3 regions of the Pseudomonas sp. EU05-FHT14B02 genome follow, and region 3 is predicted to be linked to each of the others. Evidence: predicted binding sites of a transcription regulator. Region 3 holds the regulator's gene; each other region holds the start of a gene.
What was found. Region 3 encodes sigma-54, which starts transcription at its own class of promoters, with help from an activator protein. Its sites were predicted from a motif close to ANTGGCATNNANNTTGCTNT; they were not measured.
Positions count from the first base shown of each region.

Region 1: the regulator sigma-54 is predicted to act here: its motif matches at 5,082-5,101, upstream of AC3WTM_RS09685 (circularly permuted type 2 ATP-grasp protein).
Region 2: the regulator sigma-54 is predicted to act here: its motif matches at 3,850-3,869, upstream of AC3WTM_RS11555 (flagellar basal body rod protein FlgF).

Region 1 covers NZ_JBYTDD010000007.1:195,650-203,721, forward strand. The annotation lists gene AC3WTM_RS09665 (acetyl-CoA C-acetyltransferase) at 1-334, opposite strand, end outside; gene AC3WTM_RS09670 (c-type cytochrome) at 929-1,750, shown strand; gene AC3WTM_RS09675 (transglutaminase family protein) at 1,871-2,680, opposite strand; gene AC3WTM_RS09680 (alpha-E domain-containing protein) at 2,677-3,627, opposite strand; gene AC3WTM_RS09685 (circularly permuted type 2 ATP-grasp protein) at 3,640-5,049, opposite strand; gene AC3WTM_RS09690 (ribonuclease E inhibitor RraB) at 5,415-5,759, opposite strand; gene AC3WTM_RS09695 (hypothetical protein) at 5,970-6,203, opposite strand; gene speE (polyamine aminopropyltransferase) at 6,420-7,295, opposite strand; gene AC3WTM_RS09705 (PLD nuclease N-terminal domain-containing protein) at 7,456-7,647, opposite strand; gene AC3WTM_RS09710 (hypothetical protein) at 7,728-8,072, opposite strand, start outside.
Region 2 covers NZ_JBYTDD010000010.1:40,936-49,007, forward strand. The annotation lists gene AC3WTM_RS11535 (chaperone NapD) at 1-115, shown strand, start outside; gene napA (nitrate reductase catalytic subunit NapA) at 106-2,610, shown strand; gene AC3WTM_RS11545 (nitrate reductase cytochrome c-type subunit) at 2,653-3,114, shown strand; gene AC3WTM_RS11550 (cytochrome c3 family protein) at 3,124-3,720, shown strand; gene AC3WTM_RS11555 (flagellar basal body rod protein FlgF) at 3,924-4,664, shown strand; gene flgG (flagellar basal-body rod protein FlgG) at 4,710-5,495, shown strand; gene flgH (flagellar basal body L-ring protein FlgH) at 5,548-6,243, shown strand; gene AC3WTM_RS11570 (flagellar basal body P-ring protein FlgI) at 6,271-7,359, shown strand; gene flgJ (flagellar assembly peptidoglycan hydrolase FlgJ) at 7,371-8,072, shown strand, end outside.
Region 3 covers NZ_JBYTDD010000001.1:271,931-280,002, forward strand. The annotation lists gene lptC (LPS export ABC transporter periplasmic protein LptC) at 1-268, shown strand, start outside; gene lptA (lipopolysaccharide transport periplasmic protein LptA) at 255-803, shown strand; gene lptB (LPS export ABC transporter ATP-binding protein) at 803-1,528, shown strand; gene AC3WTM_RS01255 (RNA polymerase factor sigma-54) at 1,775-3,268, shown strand; gene hpf (ribosome hibernation-promoting factor, HPF/YfiA family) at 3,343-3,651, shown strand; gene ptsN (PTS IIA-like nitrogen regulatory protein PtsN) at 3,664-4,128, shown strand; gene rapZ (RNase adapter RapZ) at 4,131-4,988, shown strand; gene AC3WTM_RS01275 (HPr family phosphocarrier protein) at 5,004-5,279, shown strand; gene pmbA (metalloprotease PmbA) at 5,430-6,776, opposite strand; gene yjgA (ribosome biogenesis factor YjgA) at 6,885-7,409, shown strand; gene tldD (metalloprotease TldD) at 7,458-8,072, opposite strand, start outside.

The DNA of each region.
Region 1 (8,072 bases), on a different contig from region 3:
GGTCTTCGAAACCGGAACGCACTTTCATCGCGCCGAGGTTCACAGCCTCCAGCCCCGAAGCACAGAACCGGTTGATCTGTACTCCCGCCACGCTGACATCCCAATCGGCCACCTGAGCGGCAGTCTTGGCGATGTCGGAACCTTGATCACCAATCGGGGTTACGCAGCCAAGCACCACATCATCAACCTGGCTGGTGTCCAGCGCTGTGCGCTGTTGCAGTGCGGTGAGCAAACCAGCCACCAGGTTCACCGGTTTGACGCTGTGCAAGGCGCCATCGGCCTTGCCTTTGCCACGGGGCGTGCGTAACGCGTCGAAAATCAATGCTTGGGTCATGACGTCCTCGAACCGTAGTGCAGGTGGGTAAATACCGAGTGCCCACTCTTGGCCCGAGCCGCGTTTGATTCAATGACCGCAGCGCTCACAGACGTTGACGCACACGCTCAGACGAACGGTAGTCAGCTACCATTCAGGACACCAAGCTGTCTAGCCAACGGGTGCCAAAGAAGCTGGCATTAGGCCTCATGTCATTTTTAAAGCAAATTTAAAGAACACCATACGAAATGGATCTAAGCCAAGCGTACCGCGGGCTCTAAGGTGAACTTGTACGAAGTTGTCGTCGGGTTTTGCCGAGGCACTCGTCACTACAGGAAGTGCAACGCGCTGCCATCATGGAGCTATGCGGGCAGGCATCAGGAAATAACAAAAAAGGCGGTCAAGCCATGTTCAAACAATCGAAAGTACGTCAAGCCGGGCTCATCCTTTTCGCCACCACGCTGTTGTTGATATTGCCGAACCTGACCAAGGTCATCGGCTAGTCGCGTCTATAAAGCTACGGCGTCACAGTTTTTGAATTGCCACTCTCAAAATGTGACTGGCCCGCTACCCGGGCCAGCGTGGCTGTGCCAATCTTTGCGGCACTTGCACGACATGGACGGCGATCACTTGAAAATGCTCATTCTGCTCGGGGCCACGCTGTTCGGCTCGCCCCTGTATGCCGCACAGCTGGACCTGGAGCTGGGCGCGAACAGTCGCACCTGGCAGACCGAGCAATTGCTCAAGCATCCTCAGGTTCAAACCATCGACATCCGCAACGACGTTTCCTACAAGCGGGACATGAGCTACCGCGCCGTGCCGCTGTCCGCACTGCTGGACGGCATCAAGCCTGAAGACCACCTGCAAGCCGTTGCGCTGGATGGTTTTGCCGCCGAAATGAGCGCCGCGCCGTTGCTCAATACCCAGGGTGCACAGGCGTGGCTGGCGATTGAAGAACCGAGCAAACCCTGGCCACCGCTATCCGAAGGCAAGCCAGGCGCCGGGCCGTTCTATCTGGTCTGGAGCAATCCACAGGCCGGCAACATCAGCCCGGAACAATGGCCGTTCCAGGTGGCGAGCATCAAACGCCTGGCGCCCGTGGCCGAGCGCTTTCCTGCACTGCTGCCCGATCCGGCATTGAAGGCGGATGATCCGGTGAACAAGGGATTTGCGTTGTTCCAGAAGAATTGCCTGGCCTGCCATCGACTCAATGGCGCCGGGGACGCGCAATTCGGGCCGGACCTGAATATTCCGTACAACCCGACCGAGTACTTCGGTGCAGACTTCCTCAAGCGCTACATCCGCGATCCACAGAGTTTGCGCCAGTGGCCGCAAGCGAAGATGCCCGGGTTCTCGGCCGAGGTGTTGCCGGATGGGGATCTGCAGAGCCTGGTGGGGTATTTGCAGCATATGGTCGGGCGCAAGGCTAAGCCGTAACAACATCGTACCTGTGGGAGCGGGCTTACTCGCGATAGCGGTGTGTCAATCACAAAAGTATTGACTGAAATGATGCCATCGCGACCAAGCTCGCTCCCACAGGGTTCCGTGGTATCGCGCCTACTGCTGCTGCACTGAAATCACCGGCGCTGGCGTCGGTGACACCAGCACCTTGGCGTGCATCTGCTCACACCCGCCGCCCCGGCGCATCCCGCGCACCGGGCAGGCATCCAGGTAATCCAGGCCCACCGCCAGTTTCAGATGGCGTTCCGGCCGGGCCAGCTCATTGGTCACGTCGAAGCTGTACCAGGCGTCATCCAGCCAGGCTTCGGCCCAGGCGTGGCTGGCCAGGTGTTCGCTGTTTTCGCTGTACAGATAGCCCGACACATAGCGCGCTGGAATGCCCAGGCTGCGGGTGCAGGCGAGAAACGCGTGGGTGTGGTCTTGGCACACGCCGGACCGTCCGGCAAAGGCCTGGGCCGCGCTGGTGTCCACTTCCGTGGAGCCCGGTGTGTAGGTCATATGCTGGTTGAGGCCATGCATCAGATCGATCAACGCCGTGCGATCGCGGCGTTGCCTGCATTCCTTCTCGGCAAACGCACGCAGGGCGGCGTCGGCTTCGGTCAAACGGGTGAAGCGCAGAAACGGCAGTGCCGACTGGCTCTCGTGTTCGGCCTCACGCAATTCGTCGATATCGACCTGGCCACGGGCACCGATGATGATCGCCTCATGGGGCTCATCCATGGTCAGCACATGCAGGATGTTGCCGAACGGATCGAGTTGCGCCCGCACCGGACGTGGCAGGTCGAGCTGCCAGCTGAGCACGTGCTGGCGCTCGCTGTCGTGGGGAGTCAGGCGCAGATACTGGATGCTCGCCCGCACCTTGTCTTCGTAGTGATAGGTGGTTTCGTGGCTAATGGAAAGTCTCATGCGGCCTCCAGATAAGAACTGTGAATCGCGTTACCCAACTGGCGCACCAGCGGGATGAACTCGGTCAGCCAGGCGTGCAGGCCTTCTTCAAGAATTTCATGGATGCCGGTGTAGCGCAGGCGTGCGTCCATTTCTGCCGCCAAGCGTTGTGCCGGGCGACCGTTGGCCCCCGGCAATTGCGAGAGAATCTGGTCGATTTCTTCGGTGCAGGCGCGCAGGGATCGTGGCACATCGGCCCGCAGCAACAGCAACTCCGCTACATGCCGGGCGCCAGGGGCGTCGCGGTAGATTTCCGTATAGGCCTCGAACGACGACAACGCCCGCAACAACGCGCTCCATTGGTAATACGCGTGAGCAGTACCGTCGCTGACCGCTTCGGCCTGATCGCCGGCCATTTCATAGCGGGCATCGAGCAAGCGCAAAGTGTTGTCCGCCCGTTCGATAAAGGTCCCCAGACGAATGAAGCGAAACGCATCGTTACGCATGATGGTGCCGTAGGACGCACCCCGGAACAGGTGGGAACGTTCCTTGATCCACTCGCAGAAACGGCTCATGCCGTAGCGGCTGAGGCCCTGTTCGGCGATGCCGCGAATTTCCAGCCAGGTGGCGTTGATGTTTTCCCACATGTCGGCGGTGATGCGCCCACGCACCGCATGGGCACTGGCCCGTGCGGCACCGAGGCAACTGTAGATGCTCGCCGGGTTGGCCGCATCCAGAGCGAAGAAATGCAGCAGCCGTTCGGCATGCAGTTCGCCATGGCGCTCCAGATAATCGTCCAGGGTGCCGGTGATCAACAGCGGCATGGCCAGTTCGTGCAAACCGTCGCCACGACCGTCCTGCGGCATCAGCGACAGCGAATAGCTGATGTCGAGCATCCGTGCGAGGTTTTCCGCCCGCTCCAGGTAACGCGACATCCAATACAAATCCGAGGCAGTTCTACTTAACATGACAGACTTCCTTTAATCCTCGACCACCCAGGTGTCCTTGGTTCCACCGCCCTGGGAGGAATTGACCACCAGGGAGCCTTCGCGCAGGGCGACACGGGTCAAGCCTCCGGGCACGACCCGGGTTTCACGGCCCGACAGGACAAACGGCCGCAAGTCGATGTGGCGTGGTGCAATGCCGTTTTCGACAAAGGTCGGACAGGTCGACAGCGACAGCGTCGGTTGCGCGATATACGCATGGGGCTTGGCGATGATCCGCGCACGGAAGGCTTCGATTTCCGCCGCCGTCGCCGCCGGCCCCACCAGCATTCCGTACCCACCGGAGCCCTGGGTTTCCTTGACCACCAGTTCTGGAAGATTGGCCAGCACGTGGGAAAGCTCAGACGGATTACGGCATTGCCAGGTCGGCACGTTCTTCAGGATCGGTTCTTCATCGAGGTAGAAACGGATCATGTCGGTAACGAACGGATACACCGATTTGTCGTCCGCTACCCCCGTGCCAATGGCATTGGCCAGCACCACGTTGCCGGAACGGTAGGACGACAACAGCCCCGGCACACCGAGCATCGATTCCGGGTTGAAGGCCAGGGGATCGAGGAAGGCGTCGTCGAGGCGACGATAAATCACGTCGACCGCTTTCGGCCCGTCGGTGGTGCGCATGTAGACCTTGTCGTCACGCACGAACAGGTCCGCGCCCTCCACCAGTTCCACGCCCATTTCCCGCGCCAGGAACGCATGTTCGAAGAACGCACTGTTGAAGCGTCCCGGCGTCAGCACCACCACGCTCGGGTTATCGATGGGGCTTGAACTTTTCAGGGTGTCGAGCAGCAAGTTCGGGTAGTGGTCGATGGGGGCAATGCGTTGTGCCGCGAACAGTTCGGGAAACAGGCGCATCATCATCTTGCGATCTTCGAGCATATAGCTGACGCCGCTCGGCGTACGCAGATTGTCTTCGAGCACGTAGTAGGTGCCGTCGCCGTCACGCACCAGGTCGACGCCGGAGATGTGCGAATAGATATCGCGGTGCAAGTCCAGGCCCTGCATCGCCAACTGGTACTGCTCGTTGGCGAGCACCTGCTCGGCCGGAATGATGCCGGCCTTGATGATGCGCTGCTCATGGTAGAGGTCGGCGAGGAACATGTTCAATGCCTTGACCCGCTGGATGCAGCCGCGTTCGACAATCCGCCATTCGCTGGCGGGGATGCTGCGTGGAATGGTGTCGAAGGGGATCAGGCGCTCTGTGCCCTGCTCGTCCCCGTAGAGCGTGAAGGTAATCCCGGCGCGATGAAACAACAGATCGGCCTCGCGTCGCCGTTGTGCCAGAAGCTCGTCAGGCGTCTCGGCCAGCCAACGGGCAAACTCCCGATAATGCGGGCGGACCTGGCCGCCGGCATCGTACATCTCATCAAAATAGGTGCGGATCATGCCGTACTCCTTGTCACTCGGACGTCCAGACCTTCGCAAGGCCCGTGCCATCGGCATAAACGCTTAAATTTCAATCGGTTGGATAATCAACGCGCACGTACCGCACCAATCCTGTGCGGTAAATGCCCCAACCTGATCGCCCCCGCTTCATTGCAAGGCGTGGTGGTCGCCTATCACCAGCATAGTCAGAGTTGATTTCACTGCCCGGCAATGGGTACGGAAATCCAGGCATTCGCTGAAAAGCTCACCGAACTTCCCTTTTAGCCGCCTGCCCTGGCGGCTTTTTTTGGGGTGTCCAACGCCCACAAATGAAAACGGCCAACCCGAAGGTCAGCCGTCATTGCCGGTTGTCACTGTTCATAAGGTTATGCGAGTCGCCCTCGTACCTCCTGTTTCACACCCCAGCCTTCGATGATGCCGCCCAATGGCTCGACCACCGCTTCGAACCCCTGTTCGAAATCGCCGATGTCGTCGTAGGTGGCATACATGACTTTGCACAATTCCAGCGCCCAGGCGCCATCGTCGCGCACACTGACTTGCGCATTCAGGGATTCACCATGGTGGAAATGACCTGCCGCCCTGCGTGCCCGCTCCTCGTCCGGGAAAATGGCGTAGAACTCGATGGGATGAAACCGCGAAAAGTCAAAACCGCCTTCTTTCATGCGGCGCAGTACGCTGCTGCTGATGTCTTCTTGATAGGCTGTGCTCATGAAACGTCCTCCTCAAAACGATGGATAGACTTTCCGTACTCCCTCACCCGCAACCGAACAGCGCGAGCGACGGCAACCGATGTGCCGGCGGGAAACAAGCATGGAGCTGACAAGACCAGACCTTAGCGATTCATTCGCTGATCTCGCTTGCAGAGTAGCCTCAAGACAGAGCCTGTGCCAAGGCCTGGATGTGAATGCGACAGGTGTCGATCAGATTGGAGCAATACCGAGGATTTGAATACTGTTCTGGGACTTGAGCTCTTTGACGCTCGCGTCAGTGGTCCGCCCTTCCAGATCGTTCAGATCCAGTTCGGCGGCGACAGGAAGGAGTCGGGCTTTTATGAGTTTGGCAGCCTTCTCGTTATCCGGGCACTCGTCGCACTCAAAGACTTCGTCGACTTGTTCGCCGTGATCATCCACGAAAGTGACCTTCCACTTTTGCATTGGTGCCTCCTCGATAAAACCCATGGACGGGCTTACACCTATCTCGACCTTGTTAGCTGGCTAATTGTTCCGGTGGATCTGCACCCATCGCAAATTTCTGCAGGAGCGAGCCTGCTCGCGAAAAACTTGAGAACGCCGCGTTAAATCAGACATCCCGCGTCATCGTTCACGTCCATCGCGAGCAGGCTCGCTCCTGCAGGTCTGCGTTTCAATCCATCAGTCGTTACTTGGCTTGTTCACTGCCTGCAACACGTATTGCGGCAAGGCGAAGGCGCCGATGTGGATTTCAGGATTGTAGTAGCGGGTGATGATGCCGCTGCCCGCGAAGCGCTGTTGCAGGGTTTCTCGGGACAACTTGCGATAAGCGGTATTGCTGGCGCCCCAGGCGAAGGTCATCGAACCACCGATGTAGGTCGGTACGGCGGCCTGGTAGAAGTGCCAGTCCGGGAACAGGCTGCGCAGGCGACCGGCGGTGGTCTTCACTTCTTCGATCTGCATGAACGGCGTGCCGTTCTGGGTCACCAGGATGCCGCCTTCGTTCAGGCAGCGGTGGCAAGCCTGGTAGAAGTTTTCCGAGAACAGCACTTCACCCGGTCCGATCGGATCGGTGGAGTCGGAAATGATCACGTCGAACTTTTCAGTGGTGGTAGCGACGAAACGCATGCCGTCGTCGATCACCAGGTTCAGGCGTGGATCATCGAATGCACCCTTGGAGTGATTCGGCAGGAACTCCTTGCACATGTCGACCACGGTGCCGTCGATCTCGACCATGGTGATGTGCTCGACGCTGCGGTGCTTGGCCACTTCACGCAACATGCCGCCATCCCCCCCGCCGATGATCAGCACGCGCTTGGCAGCACCGTGCGCCAGGATCGGCACGTGGGTGAGCATTTCGTGGTAGATGAATTCGTCGGCTTCGGTGGTCTGGATCACGCCGTCCAGCGCCATCACCCGGCCCATGCGCGGGTTCTCGAAGATCACCAGGTGTTGGTGCTCTGTGCGCACTTCGTGCAGCAGTTTTTCCATGCGAAAACGCTGGCCGTAGCCTTCGTAGAGGGTTTCCAGGTAGTCGCTGGCGGGGATGTTGCTCATGGGAAGTGCTCCGATGAATGCGGGTGGCAACGGACGGTTACCCGCCCATGATGGCCAATCGAGCGTCTCGATTGGCCGGGAAAGGCGCGCATTCTACGTCGCGCAACATGACAGGTCGAACCTCAGTTGATCAGCATTCCACAATCCTGTGGGAGCCTGTTCAGAGTTTGACGTTGCCCCGCGGCCCGGCAATGGCCCAGATGATCAGTCCCAGCACCGGCAACAGCGCGATCAGCAGTACCCAGAGGATTTTCATCCCGGTCCCGGCACTACTTTTGAAGACGTTGATGATGGCCCAGATGTCCAGGACAAAAATGATCAAGGCAACCAGGCTGTTGAACGTAGAACCCATGGTGACGCTCCCAAAAAGTGATATGCCCCCTCAGGATAGACGGTCATCGCGAGGATTCCTTTTTATTGACAGTGTCTGGGTCAGACGTGGATCGCCACTTTCAGGGCTTCCAGGGATGGCGCGGCTGTAATGCCCACTTCGGTGCACAATTCCAGCACCCGTGGCACGTCGTTGCCGTAGACCAGGACCACCTGCAACTCGTCATCGAGCAACTGGCTGAAGTTCATCAGCGTGTAGCCACCGTTTTCCTTGTTCATGCTGCTCATCTGCACCTGGATGCGGTTGAGCGCGGTCAGGGCTTCGGTCCTGGCCAGTTGCTTGGGCTTGAGATTGAACTCCACACCCGGGCCGAACGAGGCGACGATCTGCGCGAACAGGTCCATGTAAGTGTCAGCCTGGAACAGCACCGTTTCCGGCAGGCTGCC
Region 2 (8,072 bases), on a different contig from region 3:
CGAAAGCCAGATTCTTCAGCGAATCGATCAGATCAATCGCTTGCCAGGCGTGCTCAATGCCGCCCTGGTTTATCACGAGATTCTCGATGTAACGGGAGAAAGCACATGCCTATGACGCGGCGAGAGTTTGTCAAAGCCCAGGCTGCCGGGATCGCGGCAGCAGCTGCGGGCCTCCCGGTGTTTACCTCTGCCAGCAACCTGATTACCGAACAAGACATGGTTGCCCTTGACTGGAACAAGGCGCCCTGTCGTTTTTGCGGCACCGGTTGCAGTGTCATGGTGGCGACTAAGGACAACAGGGTTGTTGCAACTCACGGCGACGTAAAAGCCGAGGTCAATCGCGGGTTGAACTGCGTCAAAGGCTACTTTTTGTCCAAGATCATGTACGGCGTTGATCGTCTGACTCAGCCGCTGTTGCGAATGACCAATGGGCAATATGACAAACAGGGCGAGTTTCACCCGGTGTCCTGGAAACAGGCGTTCGATGTAATGGAGTTGAAGTACAAGGAAGCGCTGAAGAACAAGGGCGGGGAGTCTATCGCCATGTTCGGTTCCGGACAGTGGACGATCTGGGAAGGGTACGCGGCCAACAAATTGATGAAGGCGGGGTTTCGCTCGAACAACATCGATCCCAATGCACGCCATTGCATGGCCTCGGCGGTCATGGGCTTTATGCGCACGTTCGGTATCGATGAGCCAATGGGCTGTTATGACGATATCGAAGTCACCGATGCATTCGTCTTGTGGGGTTCGAACATGGCGGAAATGCATCCGATTCTGTGGAGTCGGGTCACCGATCGCCGTCTAAGCCAGCCGAATGTGAAAGTGGCCGTGCTCTCTACTTTCGAACATCGCAGTTTTGAACTGGCCGACATTCCGATGGTGTTCAAGCCGCAGACGGACCTGCTCATTCTCAACTACATCGCCAATCACATCATTGAAAGCGGTTCGGTCAACAAAGACTTCGTCAGCAAACACACCAAGTTCGCCAAGGGTACGGATGACATCGGCTACGGTTTGCGTGCCGATAATCCGCTGGAGATGAAAGCCAAAAATGCCGACAAGGCGAACACCTGGACCGACATCGACTTCGAGCAATTCGCCGCATTTGTAAAACCCTACACCCTTGAGCGCACCGCGAAAGAAACCGGTGTACCGGCCGAGCGCCTCAAGGCATTGGCCGAACTGTACGCCGACCCCAAGCGCAAGGTGGTTTCGTTCTGGACCATGGGCTTCAACCAGCACACCCGGGGTGTGTGGGCTAATAACCTGATCTACAACATTCACCTGCTGACCGGGAAAATCAGCGAGCCGGGCAACAGTCCTTTCTCCCTGACGGGCCAGCCTTCGGCCTGCGGGACGGCGCGTGAAGTGGGCACGTTCTCCCATCGTTTGCCGGCCGACCTGGTCGTCACCAATCCGGCGCACCGCGCCACCGCGGAAAAAATCTGGAAGCTCCCGGCAGGCACCATCAAGGAAAAGGTCGGGTTCCATGCCGTGCAGCAGAGTCGCATGCTCAAGGACGGCGTGCTCAATGTGTATTGGACGATGGCCAGCAACAACATGCAGGCCGGGCCCAACATCATGCAGGAAGTGCTGCCGGGGTGGCGCAACCCCGAGAACTTCGTGGTGGTGTCGGATGTGTATCCCACTGTCTCGGCACAGGCGGCCGATCTGATTTTGCCGACGGCGATGTGGGTCGAGAAAGAGGGCGCTTACGGCAACGCGGAGCGGCGTACGCAGTTCTGGCATCAACTGGTCTCGGCGCCGGGTGACGCCAAGTCGGACCTTTGGCAATTGGTCGAGTTTTCCAAGCGCTTTAAAACCGACGAGGTCTGGCCGCAGGAACTGTTGGACGGCTCACCGCAATACAAGGGCAAGACCCTGTATGAGGTGCTGTTCAAGAATGGCCAGGTCGACCAGTTCCCTGTTGAACAAATGGCGGCGGGCTATCAAAACGACGAGGCCCGGGATTTCGGTTTCTACCTGCAAAAAGGCCTGTTCGAAGAATATGCCCAGTTCGGCCGTGGACATGGTCATGACTTGGCGCCCTTTGATCGTTATCACTCCGAGCGCGGGTTGCGCTGGCCCGTCGTCGAAGGCAAGGAAACGCTTTGGCGCTTCCGCGAAGGTTACGATCCGTATGTCGAGAAGGGCAGTGGCGTTCAGTTCTACGGCTACCCCGACAAGAAGGCAATCATCTTCGCGCTGCCTTACGAGCCTCCTGCGGAAGCTCCGGACGCGGACTTCCCGTTCTGGTTGAGCACCGGTCGGGTGCTTGAGCATTGGCACACCGGGACTATGACCCAGCGTGTCGAAGAACTCTATAAAGCGGTTCCCGATGCGCTGGTCTACATGCACCCGGCCGATGCCAAGGCCTTGAATGCCCGGCGTGGCAGCGAAGTAAAGCTGATCAGTCGGCGCGGCGAGATGCGTGCACGGATTGAAACCCGGGGGCGCAACAAACCGCCCCAAGGCCTGGTGTTCGTACCGTTTTTCGATGCCAACAAGCTGATCAACAAAGTCACGCTTGATGCGACGGACCCGATCTCCAAGCAGACCGATTACAAGAAATGCGCGATCAGGATTGAGTTGATCAAGACGGCATAAAGGAGAGCTTTCATGAATTATCGTTCGCTGTCCTTGCTTGTCATGCTGCTGATGTGGCTGCCCGCGACATTTGCGGCAGAACCCGGTTACTCACTGGATGCGCCGGCACCGGATGGACGGCGAGTCGGCGGGACCCTGACCCAGGAGCTGCCGGCACCACCCATTGCCGAAGACGAGAACAAGGATCTCAAGCGTGAGCGCAATTACCCCGATCAACCGCCCACCATACCCCACAGCATTCGCGGGTATGCCATCGACATGAACAGCAACAAGTGCCTGACCTGCCACAGTCGCGCCAACAGTGCGCGTACCCAGGCGCCGATGATCAGCATCACTCACTACATGGACCGTGACGGCCAGGCATTGGCGGCGGTGTCGCCGCGCCGATATTTCTGCAACCAGTGTCACGTGCCGCAAAAGGATGTGAAGCCACTGGTGAGCAACAGCTTCAAGAACATCGACCAGGTCTTGCAAGACGAAATCAACCACCAGCCGAAACCTTGAGGAAAGGCCATGAAATCTTTGCTTGCCTTGCTCAAGGATTATTGGGGTGTGCTGCGTCGGCCCAGCGTGCATTACAGCCTGGGTTTCCTGACTCTCGGCGGGTTTATCGCCGGGGTGATTTTCTGGGGTGGGTTCAACACCGCGCTGGAAGCGACCAACACCGAGAAGTTCTGCACGTCCTGCCATGAAATGCGCGACAACGTTTTTGTCGAGTTGCAGGAAACCATTCACTACACCAACCGCTCGGGTGTGCGCGCCACGTGCCCGGACTGTCACGTCCCCCACGAGTGGACACACAAGATCGCCCGCAAGATGCAGGCTTCCAAGGAGGTCTGGGGCAAGCTGTTCGGCACTATCAGTACCCGGGACAAGTTTCTGGGCATGCGCCGGGAGCTGGCCGAACACGAGTGGGCACGGCTCAAGGCCAACGATTCCCGGGAGTGTCGCAACTGCCATAACTTCGAGTTCATGGACTTCACACGCCAGGGTAAACGCGCTTCCAACATGCACTCCACCTCATTGGCCAGCGGCCAGGCGACCTGTATCGATTGCCATAAAGGCATTGCCCACAAATTGCCCGACATGAGCGGCGTGAAAGGTTGGTAGCCGGCTTTTCACGGCATTGCCGTCAAGCGGCATAACCGCGCCGGTTTTTCGTCTTCGATACATCGTTCGATTCCCTTCTGATTAGCCTCCAGTCCCTTGTTTAAAGGGGGTTGGAGCTGCTGCGCGCAAGTTGGTCTGCAAATTGCTACAACCTGCGCAACACAGCAGTGGGCGGCAAACGTCCGGCAGGCAGAGGAAAGAGTGTGGACAAGTACCTTTATGTGGCAATGACCGGCGCCAGCCAGAATGCACTGGCGCAAAAGGCTCATGCCAACAACCTCGCGAACATCTCCACCAACGGCTTCCAGAAAGACCTGGAACAGGCCCGTTCGATGCCGGTGTTCGGTGACAGCTTTCCGGCGCGTGCGTTTGCCATGTCCGAACGCCCGGCCACGGATTTCTCCCCTGGCTCACTGGTTGAAACCGGCCGCGACCTCGACGTTGCCGTGCAAGGCAACGGCTGGATTGCCGTACAGAATCCAGATGGCGGTGAAAGCTACGTGCGCACCGGCAGCCTGAACGTTGACGCCCTGGGTGTGCTGCGCGCCGGCAACGGCATGCCGGTCATGGGCAATGGCGGGCCGATTGCCGTGCCGCCGGAGCAGCAGATCGAAGTCGGCGAGGACGGCACCATCAGCATCCGCGCGATGGGCGAAGGTCCCCGGGTGATGGCGGAAGTCGACCGCATCAAGCTGGTCAACCCGGACTTCAAGAACATGACCAAGGGCCTGGATGGTTCGATCCACACCAAGGACGGCAAGCCGGCGCAGGCCGATGCCGACGTCAAGCTGGTGTCCGGGTTCCTCGAATCGAGCAACGTCAATGCCGTGGAGGAGATGACCTCCGTTCTGGCCCTGGCCAAGCAGTTCGAGCTGCACATCAAGATGATGAACACCGCCAAAGACGATGACCAGGCCATGGCTCGGGTCTTGCAGATCAGCTAATTACCAGAACGTCGCGCCGTAAAACAGGCGCACGAGGAGAATCGAATGCTACCGGCTCTATGGGTTGCCAAGACAGGTCTGTCCGCCCAGGACACCAACCTGACCACCATTTCCAACAACCTGGCCAACGTGTCGACCACGGGTTTCAAACGTGACCGCGCCGAGTTCCAGGACCTGCTCTACCAGATCAAGCGCCAGCCAGGCGCCCAGTCGACCCAGGACAGCGAACTGCCGTCGGGTCTGCAACTGGGTACCGGTGTGCGCATCGTCGGTACCCAGAAAAACTTCACCGCCGGCAGCCTGCAAACCACCGAGCAGCCGCTGGATATGGCCATCGACGGCCGTGGTTTCTTCCAGATCCTGCAACCGGACGGCACCACGTCCTACACCCGTGACGGTACGTTCCACCTGGATTCCAACGGCCAGATCGTCAACGCCAGCGGCTTTGCCCTGGAGCCGGCCATTGTCATTCCGAACGACGCGCAGACCTTCACGGTCGGCCGCGACGGCACCGTGTCCATCACCGTTGCCGGCAACCCGGCAGCCCAGGTGATCGGCAACCTGCAAACCGCCGACTTCATCAACCCGGCCGGCCTGCAGGCAGTGGGCAACAACCTGTTCCTGGAAACCGCCGCCAGTGGCGCGCCGCAAGTCGGCACTCCGGGCCTGAACGGTTTCGGCTCCACGCTGCAGAACACCCTGGAAACGTCCAACGTCAGCACCGTTGAGGAGATGGTCAACATGATCACCACCCAACGCGCCTACGAGATGAACTCCAAGGTGATCTCCACCGCCGACCAGATGCTCTCGTTCGTAACGCAGAATCTGTAATCAAGTCTATGTGGCGGCCATTGGGCCGCCTGCAACACCGTGAGGTAGGGTCATGAATCGCTATGTATCTGTTCTGGCACTGAGTGGGATCACCGCGCTCGCAGGTTGCGTGCCTGCGACGCCCAAGCCCAATGACCCTTACTACGCTCCGGTGTTGCCGCGCACGCCGTTGCCGGCGGCGGCGAACAACGGCTCGATCTATCAGGCCGGTTTCGAACAGAACCTCTACAGTGACCGCAAGGCGTTCCGGGTCGGTGACATCATCACCATCACCCTGAACGAAAGGACCCAGGCCAGCAAAAACGCCAACTCGCAGGTGGCCAAGAACAGCAAGACCGGCATCGGCCTGACCTCGCTGTTCGGCAGCAGCGCCACCACCAACAACCCGTTCGGCGATGGCGACCTGAGCCTGAGCGCGAGCTACGAAGGCGACCGCGCCACCAAGGGCGACAGCAAGGCGGCGCAGGGCAATACCCTGACCGGCTCGATCACCGTGACTGTCGCCGATGTGTTGCCCAACGGCATCATCGCGGTGCGTGGCGAGAAGTGGATGACCCTCAATACCGGCGACGAACTGGTACGGATTGCAGGCCTCGTCCGCGCGGATGACATCGCTACCGACAACACCGTGTCGTCGACCCGTGTCGCCGATGCGCGCATCACCTACTCGGGCACCGGTTCGTTTGCCGATGCGAGTCAGCCAGGCTGGTTCGACCGTTTCTTCCTCAGCCCGCTGTTCCCTTTCTAGGTGGCTACGTTGAATTTAAAGCACCTCATGGTGGCCGCTGTTTTATTGTCTGCGGCCTTCAACGCTCAAGCCGAGCGCCTGAAGGACATCGCCAGCATTTCCGGCGTGCGTTCCAACCAATTGATCGGCTACGGCCTGGTGGTCGGGCTTAACGGCACCGGTGACCAGACGACGCAGACCCCGTTCACCCTGCAGACCTTCAACAACATGCTCTCGCAATTCGGCATCAAGGTGCCGCCGGGTTCGGGCAACGTACAGTTGAAGAACGTCGCGGCGGTGTCGATCAGTGCCGATCTGCCAGCGTTCGCCAAACCGGGTCAGCAGGTCGACATCACCGTTTCGTCCATCGGTAACTCCAAAAGTCTGCGCGGCGGCACCTTGCTGCTGACGCCACTCAAAGGTATCGACGGCAACGTCTATGCGGTGGCTCAGGGCAACCTGGTGGTCGGTGGTTTCGATGCGGAAGGGCGCGACGGTTCGAAGATCACCGTCAACGTTCCGTCGGCCGGTCGCATCCCCGGTGGTGCATCGGTGGAGCGCGCGGTGCCCAGCGGTTTCAACCAGGGCAACAGCCTGACGCTGAACCTCAACCGTTCCGACTTCACTACCGCCAAGCGCATCGTTGACAAGATCAACAACATGCTCGGTCCTGGCGTGGCCCAGGCCATCGACGGCGGATCGATTCGCGTCACCGCGCCGCTCGATCCGAGTCAGCGCGTCGACTACCTGTCGATCCTGGAAAACCTCGAAGTCGATCCGGGCCAGGCAGTCGCGAAAGTCATCATCAACTCCCGTACCGGCACCATCGTGATCGGCCAGAACGTCAAGGTTTCACCGGCCGCCGTGACCCACGGCAGCCTGACCGTGACCATTACCGAAGACCCGATCGTCAGCCAGCCCGGCCCTCTGTCCAATGGCACGACGGCGGTGGTGCCGCGATCGAAGGTCAACGCCCAGCAAGAGGCCAAGCCGATGTTCAAATTCGGCCCTGGTACCACCCTCGACGAGATCGTGCGGGCGGTGAACCAGGTCGGCGCGGCACCGGGTGATTTGATGGCCATCCTCGAAGCGCTGAAGCAGGCCGGCGCCCTGCAAGCTGATCTGATCGTGATCTGAGGACGGCCATCGTGGATATGCGCAAGAGCGGTCTGGTCAGCAGCAGCGATTCGGGCTCCTATTCGGACCTCAACCGCCTGAGTCAGCTCAAGGTCGGCGACAAGAACAGCGACGGCAACATGCGCAAGGTGGCGCAGGAGTTCGAATCGCTGTTCCTCGGTGAGATGCTCAAGTCCATGCGCTCGGCAACCGAAGCGCTGGGACAGGACAATCCGATGAACACGCCGGCGGCCAAGCAGTACCAGGAAATGTACGACCAGCAACTGGCCGTTTCCATGTCCCGCGAGGGCGGTGGTATCGGCCTGGCGGACGTGCTGATGCGCCAGATGTCGAAGAACAAGCCATTGGCGCCGGGCGAGGCGGCTGCTGCATCGCTGGCCAAGCAAGAGGCTGCCAAGGCCGCCGTGCAAACGCCGGTGGCGGCGGGCACGGTTGCGGTCAATGGGCCGCTGTCGCGGGTCAATGGCCAGCGTCCGTTGTGGGCTTCGCGATCGGTCCATGCGCCGCAAGAGGCGGGTGAGGGGGGTCATCGCAACGACATGGCGCTGATCAATCAGCGACGCCTGGCATTGCCGCCGAAGCTGGCTGATCGTCTGTTGGCCGGGCTGGTGCCTTCGGCGACGGCCGCGGCCACGACGATCAACAAGACACCGTTGCCTGAGCGCGCGACAAGCACTGGCACCGGTCCTTTGTATAACGGTGACTGGCTGGCC
Region 3 (8,072 bases):
CCTGCGCGGCGAGGTCAACCCTGATGGCACACAGGTCGAACTGATCGATGACGTGCGCATCACGCGCTTCGACGAAAAAAACCGTAGAACCCTGATCACCAGCACACGCATGACCGTGTTCCCGCAGCAGCAATATGCGCAGACCGAGCAAGACGTTAGAATCGACGGCGCTGGCGGTGTATCGACTGGCAAGGGAATGAAAGCGTATTTGAAAGAAAGCAGGATACACCTGCTATCGAACGTAAGAGGACAGTATGAGGCTCGTTAAAACCCTCCCGATTTTGCTCAGTCTGGGCGCAGCACTGGGAAGCGTGAGCGCCTGGGCTCTGCCGGAAGACCAACAGCAGCCTATCCGTATTCAGGCCGACGATGCCCAACTGGACGACAAGCAAGGTATTGCTACCTATAAGGGTGACGTGATCATCACCCAAGGCTCGATGAAGGTGACAGGCAACACCGTTACCATCACCCGCACCCCGGCTGGCGACATTGACGTCGTGACCTCGGTGGGCAACCTGGCGTACTTCGAGCAATTGCAAACGGCTGGCGATACCAAGCCTGTCCAGGGTTGGGGCGTGACGATCCAGTATCACGCTTCGCAAAATCGCGTCGTCCTGATCGACAAGGCCAAAGTTGTCGACAAGGACAACAACGTCACCCAAGGCGAGAAAATTGTCTACGACACGGACAAGAAACTCGCCAGCGCCGGTCGCGCCACAGGCAGCAAGATCACCGAAGCGCGTCCGCGCATCGACATGGTGATCCAGCCGAAGAAGAAAACCGACGAGAAAAAGGCCCAGTAATGGCAACTCTGAAAGCTCAGCATCTGGCCAAGAGCTACAAGAGCCGCCAGGTCGTGCGTGATGTCAGCCTGTCCATCGACAGCGGCCAGATCGTCGGCCTGCTTGGTCCGAACGGCGCCGGCAAGACCACCTGTTTCTACATGATTGTCGGCCTGGTACAAGCCGACCAGGGCCGCGTCCTGATCGATGACTTGGACGTCAGCCACCAACCGATGCACGGCCGCGCAAAGGCTGGTATCGGCTACTTGCCGCAAGAAGCATCGATCTTCCGCAAACTGTCGGTGGCCGACAACATCATGGCCATCCTCGAGACCCGCAAGGAACTCGACAAGGCCGGTCGTCGCAAGGAACTGGAAAGCCTGCTGCAGGAATTCCACATCAGCCACATCCGCGACAACCTGGGCATGAGCCTGTCCGGTGGTGAGCGCCGTCGCGTGGAAATAGCCCGCGCCCTGGCCACCAATCCGAAATTCATCCTCCTCGACGAGCCCTTCGCCGGCGTGGACCCGATTTCGGTCGGCGACATCAAGCAGATCATTCACCACCTCAAGGCCAAGGGCATTGGCGTGCTGATCACGGACCACAACGTTCGTGAAACCCTGGATATCTGTGAAACCGCCTATATCGTCAATGACGGCCAACTGATTGCCGAAGGCGACGCTGAGACCATCCTGGCCAACGACCTGGTCAAGGAAGTGTATCTGGGCCATGAGTTCCGCCTGTAAGCGCTGAGCCGTGCCCAGGCCGTTGCCCGGGCACCTGACCAGCCACTCACCAGCGCCTCCGTGCCGACAAGCGTCATCAGCCCTCGACAAGGGCAGCGCAGCAATACAGCTTTATAGTTTTTTATTGTTACAGCGCTCTAGGCAAACCCTTTAGTTTCAGGCATATAATTTGCTTAAGTTTGGCGCCCCGGCGCCCTGTAGTGGATGGCGCATGTGCGCCGGCGAATAAGGTGTTAAGCCCCTGCCATGAAACCATCGCTAGTCTTGAGAATGGGCCAGCAGCTGACGATGACACCGCAGCTGCAACAGGCCATCCGCCTGCTCCAATTGTCGACCCTGGACCTGCAACAGGAAATCCAGGAGGCCCTGGAGTCCAATCCGATGCTCGAACGCCAGGAAGAAGGCGACGACTTCGACAATTCCGACCCCCTGGCCGACAACGCCGAACAAAAGCCCAACAGCGACATCCAGGAGCCCTCCTACCAGGAAAGCGCCCCGACGGTAGATAACCTCGATGAGGGAGACTGGAACGAGCGTATCCCCAACGAACTCCCCGTCGATACCGCGTGGGAAGACGTTTACCAGACCAGCGCCAGCAGCCTGCCCAGCAATGATGATGACGAGTGGGACTTCACCACCCGCACCTCGGCCGGCGAAAGCCTGCAGAGCCACTTGCTGTGGCAACTGAATCTGGCCCCGATGTCCGACACCGATCGCCTGATCGCCGTGACCCTGATCGATTGCATCAACAATCAGGGCTACCTGGACGAAACCCTCGAGGAAATCCTCGAAGCGTTCGACCCGGAACTGGACATCGAACTGGACGAAATCGAAGCCGTCCTGCACCGCATCCAGCAATTCGAGCCCGCCGGCATCGGCGCCCGCAACCTGGGCGAATGCCTGCTGCTGCAATTGCGCCAGCTGCCTGCCAAAACCCCTTGGCTGGCCGAGGCCAAGCGCCTGGTTACCGATTACATCGACCTGCTTGGCAGCCGCGACTACAGCCAGTTGATGCGTCGCATGAAGCTCAAGGAAGATGAGCTGCGCCAGGTCATCGAGTTGGTCCAGACCCTCAACCCGCGCCCGGGCTCGCAGATCGAGTCCACCGAAGCCGAGTACGTCGTCCCTGACGTCATCGTACGCAAGGACAACGAGCGCTGGCTCGTGGAGCTCAATCAGGAGTCGGTGCCACGGCTGCGGGTCAATGCCCAGTACGCCGGTTTCGTGCGCCGCGCCGACACCAGCGCCGACAATACCTTCATGCGCAATCAGTTGCAGGAGGCCCGCTGGTTCATCAAGAGCCTGCAAAGCCGCAATGAAACCCTGATGAAGGTTGCCACCCAGATCGTCGAGCATCAGCGCGGCTTTCTGGAGTACGGCGACGAAGCCATGAAGCCGCTGGTCCTGCATGACATCGCCGAAGCGGTCGGCATGCACGAGTCGACGATTTCACGGGTGACCACCCAGAAGTTCATGCACACCCCCCGGGGCATTTATGAACTGAAGTACTTTTTTTCCAGTCACGTAAGCACCTCCGAAGGCGGCGAATGCTCGTCCACGGCGATCCGGGCGATCATCAAAAAACTGGTTGCAGCGGAAAATCAGAAAAAGCCGTTGAGTGACAGCAAGATCGCTGGTTTACTGGAGGCACAAGGCATTCAGGTGGCTCGCCGCACCGTCGCCAAGTACCGCGAATCCCTCGGGATCGCGCCTTCGAGCGAACGCAAGCGGTTGATGTAGGGCCACGCCACAGCGTTCCAGTGGTAGATCATCTGATCTACCGCTTTATGCACTGGCAACGAAGGAGAAGCTGTATGCAAGTCAACATCAGTGGACACCAACTGGAAGTGACCGAACCTCTTCGCACCTACATCGGCGAAAAACTCGAACGATTGGAGCGACATTTCGACAAGATCACTAATGTGCAGGTCACGATGACCGTCGAAAAACTGAAGCAGAAAATCGAAGCCACGCTGCATATTCCCGGGAATGAAGTGGTCGCCAACGCGGAACATACCGATATGTATGCCGCGATCGACGCACTCACCGACAAGCTGGATAAACAACTCAAAAAGCATAAGGAAAAGACCCAGAGCCTCCTCCAGGGCGCAACCGGTCGTTAACACCCCCAACCCATGATCCGACTTGAAAGTATCCTGACCCCCGGCCGTTCCCTGGTGAACGTGCCGGGAGGCAGTAAAAAGAAAGCCCTCGAACAAATTGCCAATCTTATCGCCCGCGAAGTGCCGGCCCTGGAGATGCAAGATGTCTTCGAGGCGCTGATCGCCCGTGAAAAACTCGGCTCCACCGGGTTTGGCAATGGCATCGCTATTCCACATTGCCGTCTCAAGGGCTGTATTTCGCCCATCAGTGCATTGATGCACCTGGACGCCCCTATCGATTTCGACGCCATCGACGGCGCGCCGGTTGACCTGCTCTTCGTGCTGCTGGTCCCGGAAGCCGCCACCGATGCGCACCTTGAGCTGCTGCGACAGATCGCCAGCATGCTCGACCGCAAGGAAGTTCGCGAAAAGCTGCGTAGTGCTGCAAGCAACGAAGCCTTGTATCAGGTTGTCCTGGACGAGCAAAACGGTCAGTAATCATGCGTTTGATCATCGTCAGTGGCCGTTCCGGCTCAGGTAAAAGTACCGCCCTCGACGTCCTTGAGGACAGCGGCTACTACTGCATCGACAACCTGCCAGCCGGTCTGCTGCCGGAGCTGGCCGAACGCGCCCTGGTTCATACCGAGATGCTGCAGCCGCTGGTCGCTGTTTCCATTGACGCGCGCAACCTGCCCAGCCACCTGTCACGCTTCCCCGACCTGCTCGAGGAAGTCCGTGCCCGCCACATCCAGTGCGATGTGCTGTACCTGGACGCAGACGAAGAAACCCTGCTCAAGCGTTTCTCGGAAACCCGCCGACGTCACCCCCTGACCAATGCCAACCGCTCGCTGGCCGAAGCCATCAACGTTGAGAGCGTCCTGCTCGGGCCTATTGCCGACCTTGCCGATCTCAAGATCAACACCACCAGCCTGAACCTTTATCAACTGCGCGATGCCATCAAACTGCGTCTGTTGAATCAGCCGGAGCCGGGGACTGCGTTCCTGGTGGAATCCTTCGGCTTCAAGCGCGGAATGCCGGTGGACGCCGACCTGGTGTTCGATGTGCGCTGCCTGCCCAACCCTTACTGGAAACCGGAGTTGCGCGAGCAGTCCGGGCTCGATCAACCGGTTGCGGAATACCTGGCGGCTCAGCCGGATGTCGAAGAGATGTTCCAGGACATTTCCACATACCTGCTAAAGTGGCTGCCACGCTTTGCCGCCAGCAACCGCGCCTACGTCACCATTGCCATTGGCTGCACGGGCGGACATCACCGTTCCGTCTACCTGACCGAGCGTCTGGGGCAAACGCTGCAACAATCCCTGAAGAACGTCCAGGTCCGCCACCGCGACCTCAGCTAAAGGATTCACATCGCGATGCCTGCTCTGGAAATCGAAATCATCAATAAACTGGGTTTGCATGCCCGGGCATCCGCAAAATTCGTTGGTGTCGCCGGGCAATTCAAGGATTGCACGATCCGTGTGGGACGCACGCCAGAATCCACCGTCGATGGAAAAAGCATCATGGCCATGATGATGCTCGCCGCGGGCAAGGGCACAAAAATCCATCTGAGCACGGAAGGCGAGCAGGAACAGGAAGCGATGGATGCACTGGTGGCCTTGATCAACAATTACTTCGACGAAGGCGAGTAAACGCCGCAGCTTTGTGGCGAGCGTCGCATCCATCACCTTCATCAAGCAAAACAGCGCTCTTGTTTCTGTGTTTCCCGGGATTGCGTGAAGAACCATAAAAAAGGCGCGCCACTCATTGGGTGGCGCGCCTTTTTTGTATCACGGGAAGGATTAACTGCCCGCTACGGTCATCCGCTCGATCAGCACCGAACCGGTGCGGATGTTGCTGCGAAGTTCGAGATCATTACCGACCGCGACAATCTGTTTGAACATGTCACGCATGTTGCCGGCGATAGTCACTTCCTGGACCGCGAACTGGATTTCGCCGTTCTCGACCCAGTAACCCGCCGCGCCCCGGGAGTAATCGCCGGTGACCATGTTCAGCCCCTGGCCCATCAACTCGGTGACCAACAGCCCGCGCCCCATGCGCCGCAACAAGGCCGCCTGGTCTTCATCGCCGTGGGTGACGAACAGGTTGTGCACGCCGCCAGCGTTGGCCGTACTTGGCATGCCGAGCTTGCGACCGGAGTAGGTGCCAAGGATGTAAGACACCAATTCGCCCTTTTCGACAAACGGTTTGGCGTAGGTTGCCAAACCATCACCGTCGAACGCTGCGCTGCCCATGGCACGCATCAGATGCGGACGTTCGTCGATGGTCAGCCACTCCGGAAACAGCTTCTGCCCAAGGGTGCCCTCGAGGAAGGACGACTTGCGATACAGACTGCCGCCGGAAATCGCCGACAGGAAACTGCCGAACAGCCCCCCGGCCAACTCTGCGGAAAATAGCACCGGCACCTCGCAAGTCGGTACCGGACGCGCGCCTAGACGGCTCGCCGCCCGTTGCGCAGCACGTTGACCGATGCTCACCGGGTCGGTGAGCAGATTGCCCTGGCGGTTCACGTCGTACCAGTAATCGCGCTGCATCTGGCCATCGGCCTCGGCGATCATCACGCAGCTCAGGCTGTGGCGAGTCGATGCGTAACCGCCGATAAACCCGTGACTGTTGCCGTAGACACGGCAGCCCTGATGGGTACTGAGGGTGGTGCCGTCGGCGTTCTTGATCCGGTTGTCGGCGGCAAACGCCGCAGCTTCGCAGGCCAGGGCCTGTTCGATGGCTTGTTCCGGAGTGATGTCCCATTGGTGGAACAGGTCGAAATCCTGAATATCCCGCGCCATCAGCGCGGCATCCGCGAGGCCCGAGGCTTCGTCTTCTGACGTGTGTTTGGCGATAGCCAGTGCAGCGGCAACCGTTTCGCGAATCGCTTCCGGACCGCTGGCCGAAGTGCTGGCCGAGCCTTTGCGCTGGCCGACATACAAGGTGATGCCAAATCCCTGATCGCGGTTGAATTCGACCGTTTCGACTTCACGCTGGCGCACCGTAGTCGACAAACCCTGCTCAAGCGACACCGCCACCTCACAGGCGCTGGCCCCCTGGCGCTTGGCTTCAGCGATGATCTGCTCGACTTGTTCCTGCAGTGCCGGCAACGCTTGTGGGCCGACGCTTTCAACTGCACTCATGCTGTTCTCCACTCAAATTCTGCTTTCGGTGACGGTCATCGAGCGACCGGGCCGGACAAGCGGCCCCCGACTGGTTATCATGGCGGCGTTTCTTTGCGGACGGCCACCATGGTTGATTCTTACGACGACTCCCTCGATACGGGAGAAAAAAGCAAATCCCAGGTCAAACGCGAGCTGCATGCTCTGGTTGACCTTGGCGAGCGCCTTACAACACTCAAGCCTGACTTGCTGGCAAAACTGCCCTTGACCGACGGAATGCGTCGGGCTCTGGCCGATGCGCCCAAGCACACCGCGAACATCGCGCGAAAACGGCACCTTCAGTTCATCGGCAAACTGATGCGCGATCAGGACACTGCCGCCATTCTGGTTCTGCTCGATCAACTCGATGCCTCCACCCGTCAATACAACGAACGCTTCCATAACCTGGAACGCTGGCGCGATCGTCTGATTGCCGGCGACGATGCCGTACTGGAAAAATTCGTCGTCGACTACCCGGACGCGGACCGCCAGCAATTGCGTTCCCTGATCCGTCAGGCCCAGCATGAGGTTGCGCAAAACAAACCTCCTGCTTCCAGCCGTAAAATCTTCAAGTACATCCGTGAGCTGGACGAGACTCAACGCGGTCTGCGTTAATTCTCGAAGCGGGTGAGCTGCTTCGCAGCTCACCCGCAGCCTCACTTCTTACGACCCCGTGCCACCCACGGTGATCGCATCAATCTTCAGCGTTGGCTGGCCGACACCCACCGGCACCGACTGCCCATCCTTGCCACACGTACCCACGCCGCTGTCCAGCGACAGATCATTACCGACCATCGACACCTTGCTCATGGCTTCCGGCCCGTTGCCGATCAGGGTCGCGCCCTTGACCGGAGCGGTAATCTTGCCGTCCTCGATCAGGTACGCCTCGCTGGTGGAGAACACGAACTTGCCGCTGGTGATGTCCACCTGACCGCCACCCAGGTTGGCGCAGTAAATGCCGCGCTTCACCGAAGCGATGATTTCCGCCGGGTCGCTTTCGCCGGCGAGCATGTAGGTGTTGGTCATGCGCGGCATCGGCAGGTGCGCGTAGGATTCGCGACGACCGTTACCGGTGCGCGCCACGCCCATCAGGCGGGCATTGAGCTTGTCCTGCATGTAGCCTTTGAGTACGCCGTTTTCGATCAGCGTGGTGCACTCGGTCGGCGTGCCTTCGTCGTCGACACTCAACGAGCCACGACGACCGGCCAGGGTGCCATCATCGACAATGGTGCACAGCTTCGACGCAACCATCTCGCCCATGCGACCGCTGTAGGCTGA